DNA from 2 places in the Branchiibius hedensis genome. Region 2 is predicted to be linked to the other one. Evidence: riboswitches for the same ligand, from Rfam matches in the RefSeq annotation. Region 2 holds a riboswitch; the other holds the start of a gene.

Evidence for each region. A riboswitch is a leader RNA that binds a small molecule or an ion and turns the genes downstream of it on or off. The one in region 2 is predicted to bind cyclic di-AMP.
Region 1: it holds a riboswitch for cyclic di-AMP, as region 2 does, so the genes downstream of both, DR843_RS20795 (C40 family peptidase) here and DR843_RS13550 (transglycosylase family protein) in region 2, are expected to answer to the same signal.

The regions. Positions count from the first base shown of each region.
Region 1 is NZ_UESZ01000001.1:2,682,462-2,689,749, reverse strand. It holds gene pepN (aminopeptidase N) at 1-39, opposite strand, end outside; gene serC (phosphoserine transaminase) at 76-1,182, opposite strand; gene pdxH (pyridoxamine 5'-phosphate oxidase) at 1,218-1,925, shown strand; gene DR843_RS13000 (iron-dependent transcriptional repressor DtxR) at 2,284-2,985, shown strand; cyclic di-AMP (ydaO/yuaA leader) riboswitch at 3,145-3,311, shown strand; gene DR843_RS20795 (C40 family peptidase) at 3,412-4,236, shown strand; gene DR843_RS12990 (MFS transporter) at 4,295-5,326, opposite strand; gene DR843_RS12985 (IS481 family transposase) at 5,464-6,453, shown strand; gene DR843_RS19825 (MFS transporter) at 6,409-6,585, opposite strand; gene DR843_RS12980 (magnesium transporter CorA family protein) at 6,675-7,288, shown strand, end outside.
Region 2 is NZ_UESZ01000001.1:2,802,747-2,810,034, reverse strand. It holds gene DR843_RS13575 (ABC transporter ATP-binding protein) at 1-922, opposite strand, end outside; gene otsB (trehalose-phosphatase) at 1,032-1,799, opposite strand; gene DR843_RS13565 (alpha,alpha-trehalose-phosphate synthase (UDP-forming)) at 1,796-3,217, opposite strand; gene DR843_RS13560 (CBS domain-containing protein) at 3,303-3,740, shown strand; gene DR843_RS13555 (serine/threonine-protein kinase) at 3,820-5,559, shown strand; cyclic di-AMP (ydaO/yuaA leader) riboswitch at 5,686-5,860, shown strand; gene DR843_RS13550 (transglycosylase family protein) at 5,868-6,650, shown strand; gene DR843_RS13545 (TetR family transcriptional regulator) at 6,711-7,262, opposite strand; gene DR843_RS13540 (biotin transporter BioY) at 7,261-7,288, shown strand, end outside.

The DNA.
Region 1 (7,288 bases), 120 kb from region 2:
CGCACATTCGGACTGGGTCAGGTTCAGCGCGTCGGTCACGGGAGTCCAGTCAACCATCCGCGGATCGCGCGGTGGTCAGAGCCGGTCAATGACGTAGTCGATGCAGGCGGTCAGCGCCGAGACATCCTCGGGGTCGACCGCGGGGTACATCCCGATGCGCAACTGGTTGCGACCGAGCTTGCGATACGGCTCGGTGTCGACGATCCCGTTGGCGCGAAGGGCGGCGGCCAGCGCCTTGGCGTCGATCCCCTCGTCGAAGTCGATCGTGCCGACCACGGGGGAACGCAACGAGGGGTCGGAGACGAACGGATCGGCGTACGCCGAGGCATCAGCCCACGCGTAAAGGCGCCCACTGCTCTCGCTCGTCCGCGCGGCCGCTCCGGTCAGTCCGCCCAGCGAGTCCAGCCAGCGCAGCTGGTCCAGCAGCAGCGCCAACGTGGCCAGGGCAGGAGTGTTCAGAGTCTGCTCCAGGCGCGAATTCTCCACGGCCGTCTGCAGACTCAGGCTTGCCGGGATGTAGCGCTGCGAGGCGGCCAGCTGCGCGGTGCGCTCCAGCGCCGCCGGTGACATCAACGCGATCCACAGGCCACCGTCGGAGGCCAGGCTCTTCTGCGGGGCGAAGTAGTAGACGTCGGTCTGCGCGACGTCGATCGCCATCCCGGCGGCTGCGGAGGTCGCGTCCACCAGGAACAGGCCGTTGTCGGCCGGGCGCTGGATCGGGCTGGCCGCACCGGTCGAGGTCTCGTTGTGGGCCGTCGCGTAGAGGTCGACCTCGGCGGGGGCCAGCAGTGCGACCGAACCGGCAGGCGCCTGCACGATCAGCGGGTCGGTCAGCCACGGCGCGCCACCGGTGGCCGCCGCGAATTTGGCGGTGAACTCCCCGAAGACGGCGTGGGCGGCGCGTTCGCGCACCAGGCTGAAGGCGGCCACGTCCCAGAAGGTCGTCGAGCCGCCCATCCCGAGGATGACCTCGTAGCCGTCGGGCAGGGCGAAGAACGTCGCGAGGCGCTCCCGGATCTCGGCGACCAGCGCCTTGACCGGTGCCTGCCGGTGCGAGGTGCCCAGCACCGACTGGCCGATGGTCACCAAGTAGTCCAACTGGGCGGAGCGGATCTTGCTCGGCCCGGAGCCGAAGCGCCCATCGACGGGGCGTAGCTCCTGGGGGATCACCAACTCGGCCATGGGTCAGAAGTGTGCCAGCGTCGTAGATTTTGACTATGGGTGATGTCGAAGGGCGAGAAGAACTGATCCAGGTGGCCCGCTGGGATTACGACGGTGAGGGCATCGACGAAGCGATGCTGCCGGGCGATCCGTGGACGGCGATCACTGGTTGGATCGAGGCGGCTCGCGAGCGGTCGTTGTCCGCCGACGACGTCCCGGAGCCGGACGCCCTCAGCGTGGCGACCGCGGATGCGCAGGGCCAGCCGCACGTGCGGACCGTGCTGATGCGCTACCTGACCCCGCACGGCCCGGGGTTCTACACCAACCTGGAGTCGCTCAAGGGCCGTGACCTGGCCGCCAATCCGCGGATCGCGGCCGCCCTGACCTGGCCGCCGATGTTCCGGGCGATCCGGTTCACCGGGACCGCCGAGGAGTTGCCGCGCGATGTGGTGACCGACTACTTCCAGTCCCGGCCCTGGGGCTCCCGGATCGGCGCCTGGGCCTCGGCGCAGTCCGAGCCGCTGGAACGGCGGGCGGTGCTGGAAGAGCGCACCGAGCACTTCGCGCATCGGTGGCCGGACCGGGGGCAACCAGACGACGTACCGTTGCCGGACTTCTGGGGCGGCTACCTGATCCGATGCCAGGAGATCGAGTTGTGGGCCGGGCGGCACAGTCGCCAGCACGACCGGCTCGTCTATGTGCGTACGGCGCCCGGCACCTTGGCCGACCACGCCGCCTGGCGGATCGAGCGGCGCCAGCCGTAACCAATTCTGGGCGTGGAACAGCCCGCGGGCTGTCGACCAGGTGGTCGACGTGGATGCTGGACGAGGCATCCGCCCGCGGGCTGCGGCGGCTGCGAGGAATTCGCAGGCGCGGCGTCCATCGAGTCATGCGACGTGGCGGGGCCGCGTCGTACTTCGATGACTTGCGCTAGCGCGCAACCACCTCACGCGTCCTTGCTGAAATCACTGCAGGACCACCTCCTCTCTCGTGTAGGGCAACGGTAGGCAGGCGGTCGCTGCCGCGGCAACCACTTTTCGGCGGGGCATGTTTGGCCGCTGGAATTTGTTCGGCTGGTGTAGGGATAGGCGAACCTTCGTTGGGTAAGGAACAATCAGCACCGTGAGCGACCTCATCGACACCACCGAGATGTATCTACGGACGATCTTCGACCTCGAGGAAGAAGGCATCGTGCCGTTGCGGGCGCGGATCGCCGAGCGATTGGGTCACTCCGGGCCCACCGTGTCGCAGACCGTCGCCCGGATGGAGCGGGACGGCCTGCTGACCCTTGCCGGCGACCGGCACCTCGAATTCACCGACCACGGCCGGGAGTTGGCGACCCGGGTCATGCGTAAGCACCGGATCGCCGAGCGGCTCCTGGTCGATGTGATCGGTCTGGAGTTGCAGTACGTGCACGAAGAAGCGTGCCGGTGGGAGCACGTGATGAGCGAGCGGGTCGAGCGCAAGATCCTGGGTCTGCTGGACGAGCAGCACGTGTCGCCGTACGGCAACCCGATCCCCGGCCTCGACGAGCTTGGTCTGCCGGAGACCCCGGAACGGTTCCGGGACGGGGTGGCGTCGCTGACCGAGGTCGTCGGTCTGGAGCCGACGGATCTGCTGGTCCGGCGGATCGGTGAACCCGCCCAGGCGGAGTACGAAACGTTGGCGTTGTTGACCGGTGCAGGCATCACCCCCGGCGCACAGGTGACGGCGCATCGCGAGGCGGACGGCCGCGTGTTGGTGCGCGTGAAGGCCGCCGACGAGGACGCCGAGGGCCTCTCACTGCCCCGCGACGTGGCGTATCACGTCTTCGTCCAGCAGTGATGTGACGTAGATCACGGCCAATCTGGTAACACTCTGGGACTTTCCCCAAGAGTCCGTGATCTGTTTGTGATCTACGCCCAAGTCTGATGTACGTTGTTCCGGCAGTCGCCAACCGGTGGCTGCCTCGTCAGCCGGCATGCCGAATCCTGCCGCCGGATGATGAGCACAACGCGTGTCCGCATGGCAGGAGCGGGGGACCCACCTCTGACCGTCGTGATGACGGTCTCGGGGCGAAGACGACTGACGCAACGGGGAGCGTCCAGGAGTCCGGGGACCTCTTGACCCGAGCCCGACAGCTCACCTCGCAGGCATCCATGAGAGGTATTACCCACAGTGACCGGACTCGTTCCTGCTTCTTTCTCGCGCGCCAAGGGCCGCCATCGTGCGCCGGGCAAGCTCGCCACCACTATGAACTCCACTGCGCGGGTGTCTGCCGCAGTTGCCGTCTCCGGCGGAATCGTCGCCGCGGTTGCCGTTCCCCAGGTCGCGTCGGCTTCGCCGTCTGCCGCCAAGGTGACCACCGCCAGCAACAACCACGCCGAGTCGGCCGCCTTCGTCAACCTCGGGCTCAGCAGCAACTCCGCGCAGGTGTCTGCCACGGTGGCCGACACCGCCGCGCAGCAGAGCACGCTGCTCGACCTGAGCAAGCTGGTTGCTGCCGCGCCGGCTGCCAAGCCGCTGCTGGAGTCGGTCGCCGCCAAGACCTACACCGCTCCGGTTCGCGCCACGGCGACTCGCCAGCAGAGCACCACCACGTCCTCGACGTCTCGGTCGGCTACCCGCCCGAGCGCTGCGGCGGCCACGCCCTCGAACAACTCCGCCTCGAGCAACTCCTCGGGGAACTCCGGTTCCAGCAACTCCGGCTCCAGCGACTCGGGCAACAGCGGTGGCAGCTCGGTGTCGCTGCCCAGCGGTAGCGGCAACAGCGCCGCCATCGCGATCGCCCAGCGCTACCTGGGTGTGCCCTACATCCTGGGCGGTTCCAGCCCCAGCGGTTTCGACTGCTCCGGTCTGACCAGCTACGTCTACCGTCAGCTGGGCATCTCGCTGCCCCGCACCGCCGCTGCCCAGCAGGCCTCGGTGCCGTCGGTGAGCACGCCGCAGGTCGGCGACCTGGTGTTCTTCGGCTACCCCGCCTACCACGTGGGCATCTACGCCGGGAACGGCATGATGATCGCCGCGCCGCACCCGGGCACGGTCGTCAAGCTGCAGCCGATCTACCAGGCGCCCTCTGGTTACGGCCGCCCCTGAGGCAGTACCGCGCATCACGAAAGCCCCGCCAACCGGCGGGGCTTTCGTGTGTCCGGGATCAGCCCGCGTGCGTGCTGCGTTGCGCCGTCGCCGGTGCACACAGCCACGCCAGGACGGCCGCGATCCCGACGACGAGTAGTGCGTGCAGGATGCCAACGTGTTCCCCGAGCAGCCCGAGCAGGGGCGGGCCGCCGAGGAAGGCGGTGTACCCGATGGTGGAGACCACCGACAGTCGGGCGGTGGCCCGTGACGGATCGTCGGTGGCGGCGCTGATCCCCACCGGGAACCCCATCGAGGCGCCGATACCCCACAGCATCGCCCCGAGATAGGCCATCGGGGTGTTGCCGAAGACGACCAGCAGGCTGCCGACGAGGGCGATCGCGAACAGGATCCGCAACATCGTCACCCGGCCGAACCGGTCCAGCAGGTGCGTTCCGAAGATCCGGGCGAGGGTCATGAAGCCCAGGAAGATCGCGAAGCCCAGCACGCCGGCCCAGTGCGGCACCCCGTGTCCGTCCACCATCGCGATGGAGATCCAGTCGTTGGCGGTGCCCTCGGTGAAGGCAGCGATCAACACCACGACCCCGATCGCCAGAGTGCGCGGCTCCAGCCACGCCGACTTCGCCGGGGCACTGACGACCTCGTCGTCGGCAGCCTCGTCCGCGTCGGCATCGAAGCGTGCGGAGTAGGCCCAGCCGACGACGAAGACCACCGCCGAGGTGATCAACAGGTGTACGCCGACCGGCACGTGCAGCCCGGTCATCGCGGCTCCGATCAGCGCGAACAGCACGGTCCCGGCGCTGAACGCGGCGTGATAGCGCGGCATGATCGCGTAGCCGAGCTTCTTCTCCACGGTCGCACCCTGCAGGTTCATCGTGACGTCCCACAGCGAGATGCCGACCCCGATGAGCACCATCGCGGGTACGACGAGCGCGACCTCGCCACTGAGCGAGGTGGCGGCGCCGGCACCGATCAGACCCGCGCAGGCCAGGATCAAGCCGATCCGTTCGGTACGCCGTGGCCCCAGGCGCCGGATCACCGCACCGGACAGCGGCAAGGTGCAGACGCTCGCCAGGGAGGCGACCAGCAACAGCAGACCCAGGTGGGCTAGGTGTACTGCCCCGGGACGTTAGGAACGGTTCTCGGCCTGTCGGCGTGACTTGAGGAAGACCTCCGGGTGAGGTGTGAAGCGACGAAGCAAACACATCCCCAAACCCGGAGGTCCTCATGGTCCACGCTAATGCCCCGCTTTCTGCGACTGGTCGCCTGCGCCTGGCGCGGTGCGTGGTGGACGATGGGTGGCCGTTGCGGCGGGCCGCAGACCGGTTCGGGGTCTCGGTCACCACCGCGCACCGCTGGGCGGCCCGGTACCGCCAGCATGGTGCGGCGGGGATGTGCGATCGTCCCAGCCGGCCCCAGTCATGTCCGCACCGCACCAGTAGGCGCCGGGAACGGCGAGTCCTGGGGTTACGGGTTTCGCGGCGGTGGGGGCCGGCCCGGATCGCCTACCACCTGGGGATGAATCCGGCCACGGTGCACCGCATCCTGACCCGGTACCGGTGTCTTCGGTTGTCCTGGACGGACCCGGCCACTGGTGCCCCGGTACGGGCCGGTCGTCGAAAGGTGGTGCGCTACGAACGCGACGCCCCGGGTGATTTGGTCCACGTGGACATCAAGAAGCTGGGCCGCATCCCCGATGGGGGTGGACACCGGGTCCATGGCCGCGCTGCGGGGAAAGCTAACTCCCGTGCTACCTCCAGCAGTGGGCGGGGGTATGCCTACCTGCACCACGCGGTCGATGACCACTCCCGGTACGCCTACTCAGAGATCCTGGCCGATGAGAAGAAGGAGACCGCGACCGCGTTCATGCAACGGGCGGTGGCGCACTTCGCGCAGGTCGGGATCACCACGGACCGGGTGATGACCGACAACGGGTCCTGTTACCGCTCCCACCTATTCCGGAACATGCTGCAGGACCATGGGATCACCCATAAACGCACCCGCCCCTACACCCCGAAAACCAACGGGAAAGTCGAGCGGTTCAACCGGACCCTGACCGAGGAGTGGGCCTACGCCCGCCCCTACACCAGCGAGACCGAACGCGCCGCCGCGTACGAGGACTTCCTGCACATCTACAATCACCACCGCGCACACACCGCGCTCAAAGGTGGCTCACCCGCAGACCGCGTACCCAACCTGGCGGGGCACTACAGCTAGGGACAGGCCCAGGGCGCTGCGGATGTCCGGCAGCCGCGACGCCCAACTGGCGAAGGCGGCCCCGTTGAGCAGGAAGAGGGCGTAGACGGCGAACGACTGACGGTTCAGGGCAGGGGTGACGGCGACACTCATTTGCCGTCATTGTCTCCCGCCGCAGGTCGGGCCCGCATATCCGCAACGGGCGATTGGGCGCGGCCGGTGTGGCGGCGCACAATGGGCGGGTGGAAATCACCTGCCCGATCACCGTCCGGGGGTGGCGCGGCGGGGAGCCCTTGTCCGACGTACCTCGCGCGCAGATCGGAGAACTCCTGGATGCTCCGGACGGGCTGGCGTGGGTCGACCTGATCGATCCCAGCGAGCAGGACCTGGCCGAACTCAGCCACCGGGTACGCCTCAGCCCGACCTCGATCGAGGACGCCCTGGCGCCCTACGAGCGGCCCAAGCTGACCCGCCACGGTGATCACCTGTTCCTGATGGCCTACGCGACCGATCTGGACGGCGACGCGTCGTCGCCGGAGAACGGCCGGCTGCGGTTGCACCGCGTCTCGGTCTTCATGTTCGAGAAGCTGTTGGTCACGGTGCGCCGCGGCGACGGCTTCGACATGAGCGCGGTGGAGAAGGCCTGGGACGCCGACCCGGAGATCGCCAAGGAGGGTGTCCCTGCTCTGGTGCACGGGCTGCTCGACGTGATCGTCGACAGCCAGTTCGACACGATCCAGCAGATGGACGACGAGCTGGAATCCCTTGAGGGGCAACTGTTCGAGGAGCGACGCACCACTCGGGACTTCCAGCGGCAGATCTTCGGCCGGCGCAAGGATCTGGTGCGGCTGCGCCG
Region 2 (7,288 bases):
CGTAGGCGTCCGCGCCGAGCTCCTCGACAACGTCGACCTCGACCGGGATGCCCTCGTGACCCTCGGCCAGCTTCAGGTCCTCCGGACGTACGCCGAGTGTCACCTTGGTGCCGGCCTGCTGCTTGGCGCTGGGGGTCAGCGGGACCTTCACACCGCCGATGTGCAGACCTTCCTCGGTGACGGGGACGTCGACCAGGTTCATCGACGGGGAGCCGATGAAGCCGGCCACGAACGCGTTGTTCGGGTGGTTGTACATCTGCCGCGGGGTGTCGCACTGCTGCAGGATGCCGTCCTTGAGGACCGCGACCCGGTCGCCCATCGTCATGGCCTCGACCTGGTCGTGGGTGACGTAGACGGTGGTGACGCCCAGGCGGCGCTGCAGCGAGGCGATCTGGGTGCGGGTCTGCACACGCAGCTTCGCGTCCAGGTTCGACAACGGCTCGTCCATCAAGAAGACCTGCGGCTGACGCACGATCGCCCGACCCATCGCGACACGCTGGCGCTGACCACCGGAGAGCGCCTTCGGCTTGCGGTCGAGGTAGTCGGTGAGGTCCAGGATCTTGGCGGCTTCCTCGACCCGGCTGCGGATCTCGGTCTTGTTGGTGCCGGCGATCTTCAGGGCGAAGCCCATGTTGTCGGCGACCGTCATGTGCGGGTAGAGCGCGTAGTTCTGGAAGACCATCGCAACGTCGCGGTCCTTGGGGGACAGGTTGGTCACGTCGCGGTCGCCGATCAGGACCCGTCCGCTGTTGATCTCCTCCAGGCCCGCGAGCATCCGCAGGGAGGTGGACTTACCACAACCGGAGGGCCCGACCAGGACGAGGAACTCGCCGTCCTGGATGTCGATGTTCAACTTGTCGACGCTGGGCTTGTCGGCGCCCGGGTAGATCCGGGTTGCCTCGTCATAGGTGACAGTGGCCATGCTGAATCAAACTCCTTCACCGGCAGGTACGTGCCGGACGATCCGTAGTGAAGAAAATCTCCGCGCCGAGTGTGACGTGGAGCATGTAAACGGTACCGCATCGCCTCCGTCAGTGGGTCAGCGCCGCCGCCAACGCGGTCAACGCCTCGGTAACGGCGGGCGGATCGGCCACCCGGAACCCGGCCGCGGTGTCACCCTCGCCGACCTTCACCGTGACGTTCGCGGGGTCGGGTGCCAGGGCCTCGAACGCCGTCTCGTCGGTGAGGTCATCGCCGAAGTAGATCGTCGCCGCCGCGCCCCGGGAGTGTGAAAGGGCCTGCAGGGCAGCGCCTTTGGACACATCGACGACCTGTATCTCCAGGATGCTCTTGCCCGGGATGACGATGACGTCGTCCAGGGTCGCGCCCTGCTCCTGCGCATCGCGCAACGCGGCGTCCTCCTGCTCGAGCGGCATCCCGCGGGTGTGCAGCACGACCCCGGTCGGTTTGCCCTCGATCCGGGTACCGGGGTGGCGGGCGGCAACGGCCGCGATCAGAGCCTCCGCTGCATCCAGACGCTGCTGCGCCGCAGCGTCGAACTCCGCAGCGATCAACTGCGCGTCACTCGCCTGCGCTCCGTGCGAGCCGATCAGCACGATCGGCTCGTCCTCGGTGATGCCCGTGAGATGGCGCAGGGTGGACAGATCGCGTCCGGACGCCAGCGCAACGGTCACGTCGGCACGACCCGCGAGCGCGCGCAATGCGCTCATGGAGTCGGCCAGCGGTCGGGCGGCCATCGGGTCAGCGACGATCGGGGCCAGCACGCCGTCGAAGTCGCTGGCCACCACCAGAGGTGAGCGGGCGGCGTACGCCTGGAGGGCATCGGTCAGGTCGCTCATCGGGCACTCTCCTCGGCGGGTAGTTCCGGTGCGGCCTGCAGACTGGCCAGGAACGCCTCGGCCCAGTGGTGCACGTCGTTGGCCAGTACGGCGCGCCGCATCGACCGCATCCGCTTGCGACGCTCGTCGGCGGGGGCGTCGATCGCGGCCGTAATGGTCTGTTTCAACCGGTCAACGTCGTGCGGGTTGCACAGGTAGGCGCGCTTCAATTCGCCTGCGGCGCCGGCGAACTCGCTCAGCACCAGCGCCGCGTCGTCACGGGCGCAGGTCACGAACTCCTTGGCGACCAGGTTCATGCCATCGCGCAACGGCGTGACGAGGGCAACGTCGGCGGCGGCGTAGATCGCGGCCATCTCCTCCTTGGGGAAGGACCGCCGCATGTAGACGACCGGAGTGTCACCGAAGTCGGCGTGATCACCGTTGATGCGGCCCACCGCCTGCTCGATCTGCCCGCGCAGCACCCGGTAGGCCTGCAGGCGCTCGCGGCTCGGGGTGGCGATCTGCACCAGCCGGGTCTTGCGGGGGTCCAGGCGTCCGTCGGCCAACAACTCGCCGTACGCCTTGAGCCGGTGCCGGATGCCTTTGGTGTAGTCCAGCCGGTCCACGCCGAGCAGGAGGACCTCCGGGTCGCCCATCTCCGCGCGGATCTCCTTGGCCCGTTGCAGCGTCTCGGGCGACGTGGCCAGTTCGCGCAACTCCTCGACGTCGATCGAGATGGGCACCGCCGCGGCGCGCACCCGGCGACCGTCGGGAGCGGTGACCACGTCGCCCTTGACCGGTGCGCGCAGCAGCCGGCGGCACGCTTCGCGGAAGTTGGCGGCATCGGCGCGGACCTGGAAGCCCAGGAAGTCGGCGCCGAGCAGACCTTCCAGCAGGGTCTCCCGGCCGGGCAGTTGCATGAAGATCTCGACCGGTGGGAAGGGGATGTGGTTGAACCAGCCGATCCGCAGGTCCGGCCGGATCGCGCGCAGTAGGGAGGGAACGCGCTGCAGTTGGTAGTCGTGCAGCCAGACGGTGGCCCCCGGGGCGGCGACTTCGCTGACCGCGTCGGCGAAGCGCTGGTTCAGGCGTTCGTACGACGACCGCCACCGCCGCCGGAACGTCGCCGGCACGATGACGTCGTGATACAGCGGCCACAGCGTGTCGTTGCTGTACCCCTCGTAGTAGTTGGTGACTTCGTCCTCGCTCAGCCCGATCGGGACGAGGTACATGCCGTTCTCCTCGAACGGCTCAGGCGGGTCGCCGGCGTCACCGGACCAGCCGATCCAGGCCGCTTCCCGCCCCCGCATCACCGATTCCATCGCGGTGACGAGGCCGCCGGGGCTGCGATGCCATTCGATGCTGCCGTCCTCGGCGACCTCCTTGTCGACGGGCAGCCGGTTGGCGGCGATCACGAGGTCGAAAGTGGGCGAGGTCACCTGCCCAGGATAGGTAGTCGCCGGGGACCCTTCCGGGCCGCACCGCAGCGCTGACACGCCTGCGTGATCTGCGTTACATTCGAGTATGAGAGTCTCCGAGATCCTCCGCCGCAAGGGCACTGATGTCGTGACTGTCGCGCCCGATGCGACCATCAGCGACCTGGTCGCGCTGCTGCACGAGCATCACATCGGTGCGGTCGTCGTCCTCGACGCGGACCGCCGACTCATCGGGATCGTCGGCGAACGCGACATCGTCCGCGGCCTGGCCGAACACGGCAGCGCGGTGCTGGCGCAACCCGTCAGCGATCTGATGACCACCCGGGTCGAGACGTGTTCGCCCGGCGACAACGTTCCGGATCTGGCCGAGCGGATGACCAGTCTGCGCATCCGGCATCTGCCGGTGACCTCCGACGACGACGAGCCCGGGGTGCTGGCGATCGTCAGCATCGGCGACATCGTCAAATCCCGCCTCGACCAGCTCGAGCACGAGCGCAGTCAACTGGAGAACTACATCTCGCAGTGAGCGCCCGCGGGGGCCCCGCGGGCACGCCGAGCGTCCGGCGAGGAACGGCGCGCGTCCGCACACGACGTACCGTTGGCCTATGAGCAGCATGGACGGGTCCGGTGTCGATTCGCACCTGGACCCGACCGCGGTGGCTCCGATCCGTCGGCGGCTACCTGGTGCCACCACGCAGCGGCCGCGCGAGATGCTCGGCGCCTACGAGCTGCTGGACCAGGTCGGCGAGGGCGGCATGGGCGTGGTCTACCGGGCCAAGGCGCCCGACGGGCAGTACGTCGCGCTGAAGGCGTTACGTCCCTACATCGCCCACGATCCCGACGCTCGCGCGCGGCTGCGCCGGGAAGTGGCGTCGCTGCGGCGGGTGCGCGCACCGGGGGTCGCGGCGCTGCTGGATGCGGACGTCGACGGCCCGCGACCGTTCTTGGTGACCGAGTTCGTCTCGGGTCCGCCGTTGGACAAGGTCGTCGCCAACGAGGGTCGTTTCACCGATCAGCGGCTCGCCGACCTGGCGCAGGGACTGGCCGATGCGCTGAGTGCGATCCACCGCGCCGGCGTCATCCACCGCGACCTGAAACCCGGCAATGTGCTGGTCGGTCGGGACGGGCCGGTGTTGATCGACTTCGGCATCTCGCACGTCGCCGAGGACTCCCGCCTGACGATGACCGGGCTGGTCATGGGCACCCCGGGCTATCTCTCGCCGGAGATGGTGGAGGGTGGCGAGGTCACCCAGGCCGCCGACTGGTGGGGCTGGGCGGCGACTCTGGCGTACGCCGCGTCCGGCACCCCACCGTTCGGCCGGGGCCAGATGACGGTCGTACTCGATCGGGTGCTGCGCGGTCAGGCCGACCTGCGCGGGGTCGACGAACGCATCCGACCGTTGCTGGCAGCGGCCCTGTCGCCGGATCCCGCCCGGCGTCCCGGGACGCAGCAGGTGCTGCACGAACTGCGGGTCTACGCCGGCGGCGGGTACACGACCGGACTGCCCGTCGCCACCGCCTCGGCGCCGCATACCGCGCCGTTGCGGCCGGATGCGACCAAGCGGTTGCCGGCTCCGTCGGCGGGGCGGGTGGCGCCCGTGAGCCGGCCGCCCGCGCAGGTGCACTCAGCCAACTATTGGGCGCCAGCCCAACCGGCACCGGCCGCGGCACCCAGTCAGCCGGCGCCGGAGCCACGCTCGGTGCCGTCGACCGACCCCCGGATCGGGCGGCCGCCGCGATCGGGGACGTTGGCTGCGCTCCTGGTCGGTGTGGTCGCGCTCAGCGCCGTCGTACCCGTGGCCGCCTGGGGCGCCCTGCTGATCTGGTCGTTCGTGGCCCGGTGGGTGGACCGGTCGATGACTGCCATGGTCGTACGCCGATTCGACGCCGGGCGGCGATCGACAGACCCGCTCGTCGCGGCCGCCGCCGCCCCGTGGCAGGCGCTCGTCGCGGCGATCAGCACCATCCTGGCGGCGATCCTGCCGGCCGTCGTCGGGGTCGCCGGTGCCGTCGCCACTGCGCTCGGGGTGGCTGTCCTGCGTTCCAACAGCCCCGAACTGGGCCGGCCGCTACCGGTCGCGGTCGGGGTGTTGTTGGCGACGGCACTGTCCTGGTGGGGCCCGGGCGGTCAGGCGTTGCGCCGCGGATCACGCAGCATCGTGCGCACCGTTGCACCGCAACCGGTGATCGGCACGGGCCTCGTGGTGCTCGTACTGGCGGCGGCCGCGTGGTGCGCATTCCACGCAGGCACGCACTGGCAACTGCCGCCGAGTTGGTGGCCGTATTCCGACGCTTCGCAGATCCCCGGATCCGGTCTGATCCCGAGTCTTCCGAGCATCCGCTGACTCATTTACGGATCTGCGTAACGATCCGGTATCTTTCGTCGATAGTTCTTGCGGTGGCAGTTCGCTGACCGCCGGAGCATCACAACTTCATGTCTGTCCGAGCGCCTGAACGCCGAGCCTCAACTCTCAGGCGCGTAGCCGCACCAACAAGGTGTGGTGAGGACGGGGGACCCAGCGCCGCGTCAGCGGCGATCGGCCAGGGATCGCGATCCGTGGCCTTGGGGTGAAGCCGGTCCGCCGGCCGGGCACCTGACAGCCCGAACCCGACAGCTCACCCCGCAGGCGTTCGTCAGGAAGGATTCCTTTTCGTGCGCTATACCCCGAAGCACGCTGCGCCCAAGCAGACCACCACTGCTCGTCGCACCGCCACCGCCGTGGCCGTCGGAGCCAGCACCCTGGGCGCCGGCATGATCGTCAACACCACCTCCGCGCACGCGGCCACCGTGTCCGTCGCGCCCGCCGCTGCTCCCGCAGCCGTGACCGTGAAGGCCGCCAGTTCCGGCGTCAAGCTCTCCGTCGACGGCGTCATCGGCCCGAAGACCACCAAGGCCACGCAGCGCTGGGTCGGTGTCGCGCAGACCGGGTCGCTGAACCTGACCACGCGCAAGGCCCTGCAGCGCAAGGTCGGCACGACCCAGGACGGCATCATCGGTCCGAAGACGGTCGCCGCGTTGCAGAAGAAGATCGGCATCTCCCGGGACGGCGCGCGCTACCTCAACGCGCGCACCGTGAAGGGGCTGCAGAGCTACCTCAACCGGACGCTGAAGCTGACCGGCGCGGCCCCGGTCGCCTCCTCCTCCGGCGGTGGCAGCACCTCCCGTGGCGGCGAGCGGCTGAACCTGGCCCGCGCGGCCATGTGGGACCGGATCGCCTGGTGTGAGTCCGGCCGACGCTGGGGTCTGGTTGCTTCGAACAGCACCGGCACCTACTACGGCGGTCTGATGATGACCCACGACGCGTGGCGCATCGGCGGCGGTCTGGCGTTCTCCTACAACGCCAACCAGTCCTCCCGCGAGGAGCAGATCACCGTGGCCAACAACCTCTACGCGCAGCTCGGCCTGAAGCCGTGGTCCTGCGCCTGGGCGGCCTGAGTCCCGCGTGATCCGAAAGCCCCTCGCTCCATGGCTGAGCGGGGGGCTTTCGGCTGCGCACTACGAGGTCGAAACAGCAGGAAGTCCGGCCGCCAGGAGGGCGACACCGGCGGCGAAGTCAGCGTCCCGGTCGGCGCTGGGCGCGTCGATCACGCCGAGGCGGGTCGCGAACTCCTGCTGTTGTTCGAAGAACACGAAGCCGAGCACGTAATGCACGGCGGTGCGGGCGGCCGTCTGCGCCTGCTCGCTGCCCTGCGCGGCGGCTTCGAAGAGGCCGAGGGCGGGGACGCCGCTCAACCCGAGGGCGTAGGAGCTGTAGACCAGTTCAGCGCCGTCCCGGTGGTCGCGTAAGGCAGCTCGGAACTCGTCGGCCACCTGCTGGAAGTCGGTGGCGTGGCTGTTGCGCAACGGCGCCAGGATGCGCTCGCTGACGGCCGCCAGCAGTGACTGCTTGTTGGGGAAGTGCCAGTACAACGCGCTGGGTTGCAGGTCGAGGCTGTCCGCGATCCGCCGCATCGACAACCCGGGCAGGCCGTGGCTGTCCAGGATGTCCAGTGCCGCGTCAACGACATCGTCCGCGGTACGGCGGGCGGTTGCGGGGGCAGCGGGCATGCGGCTACCGTACCTGAACAGTGTTC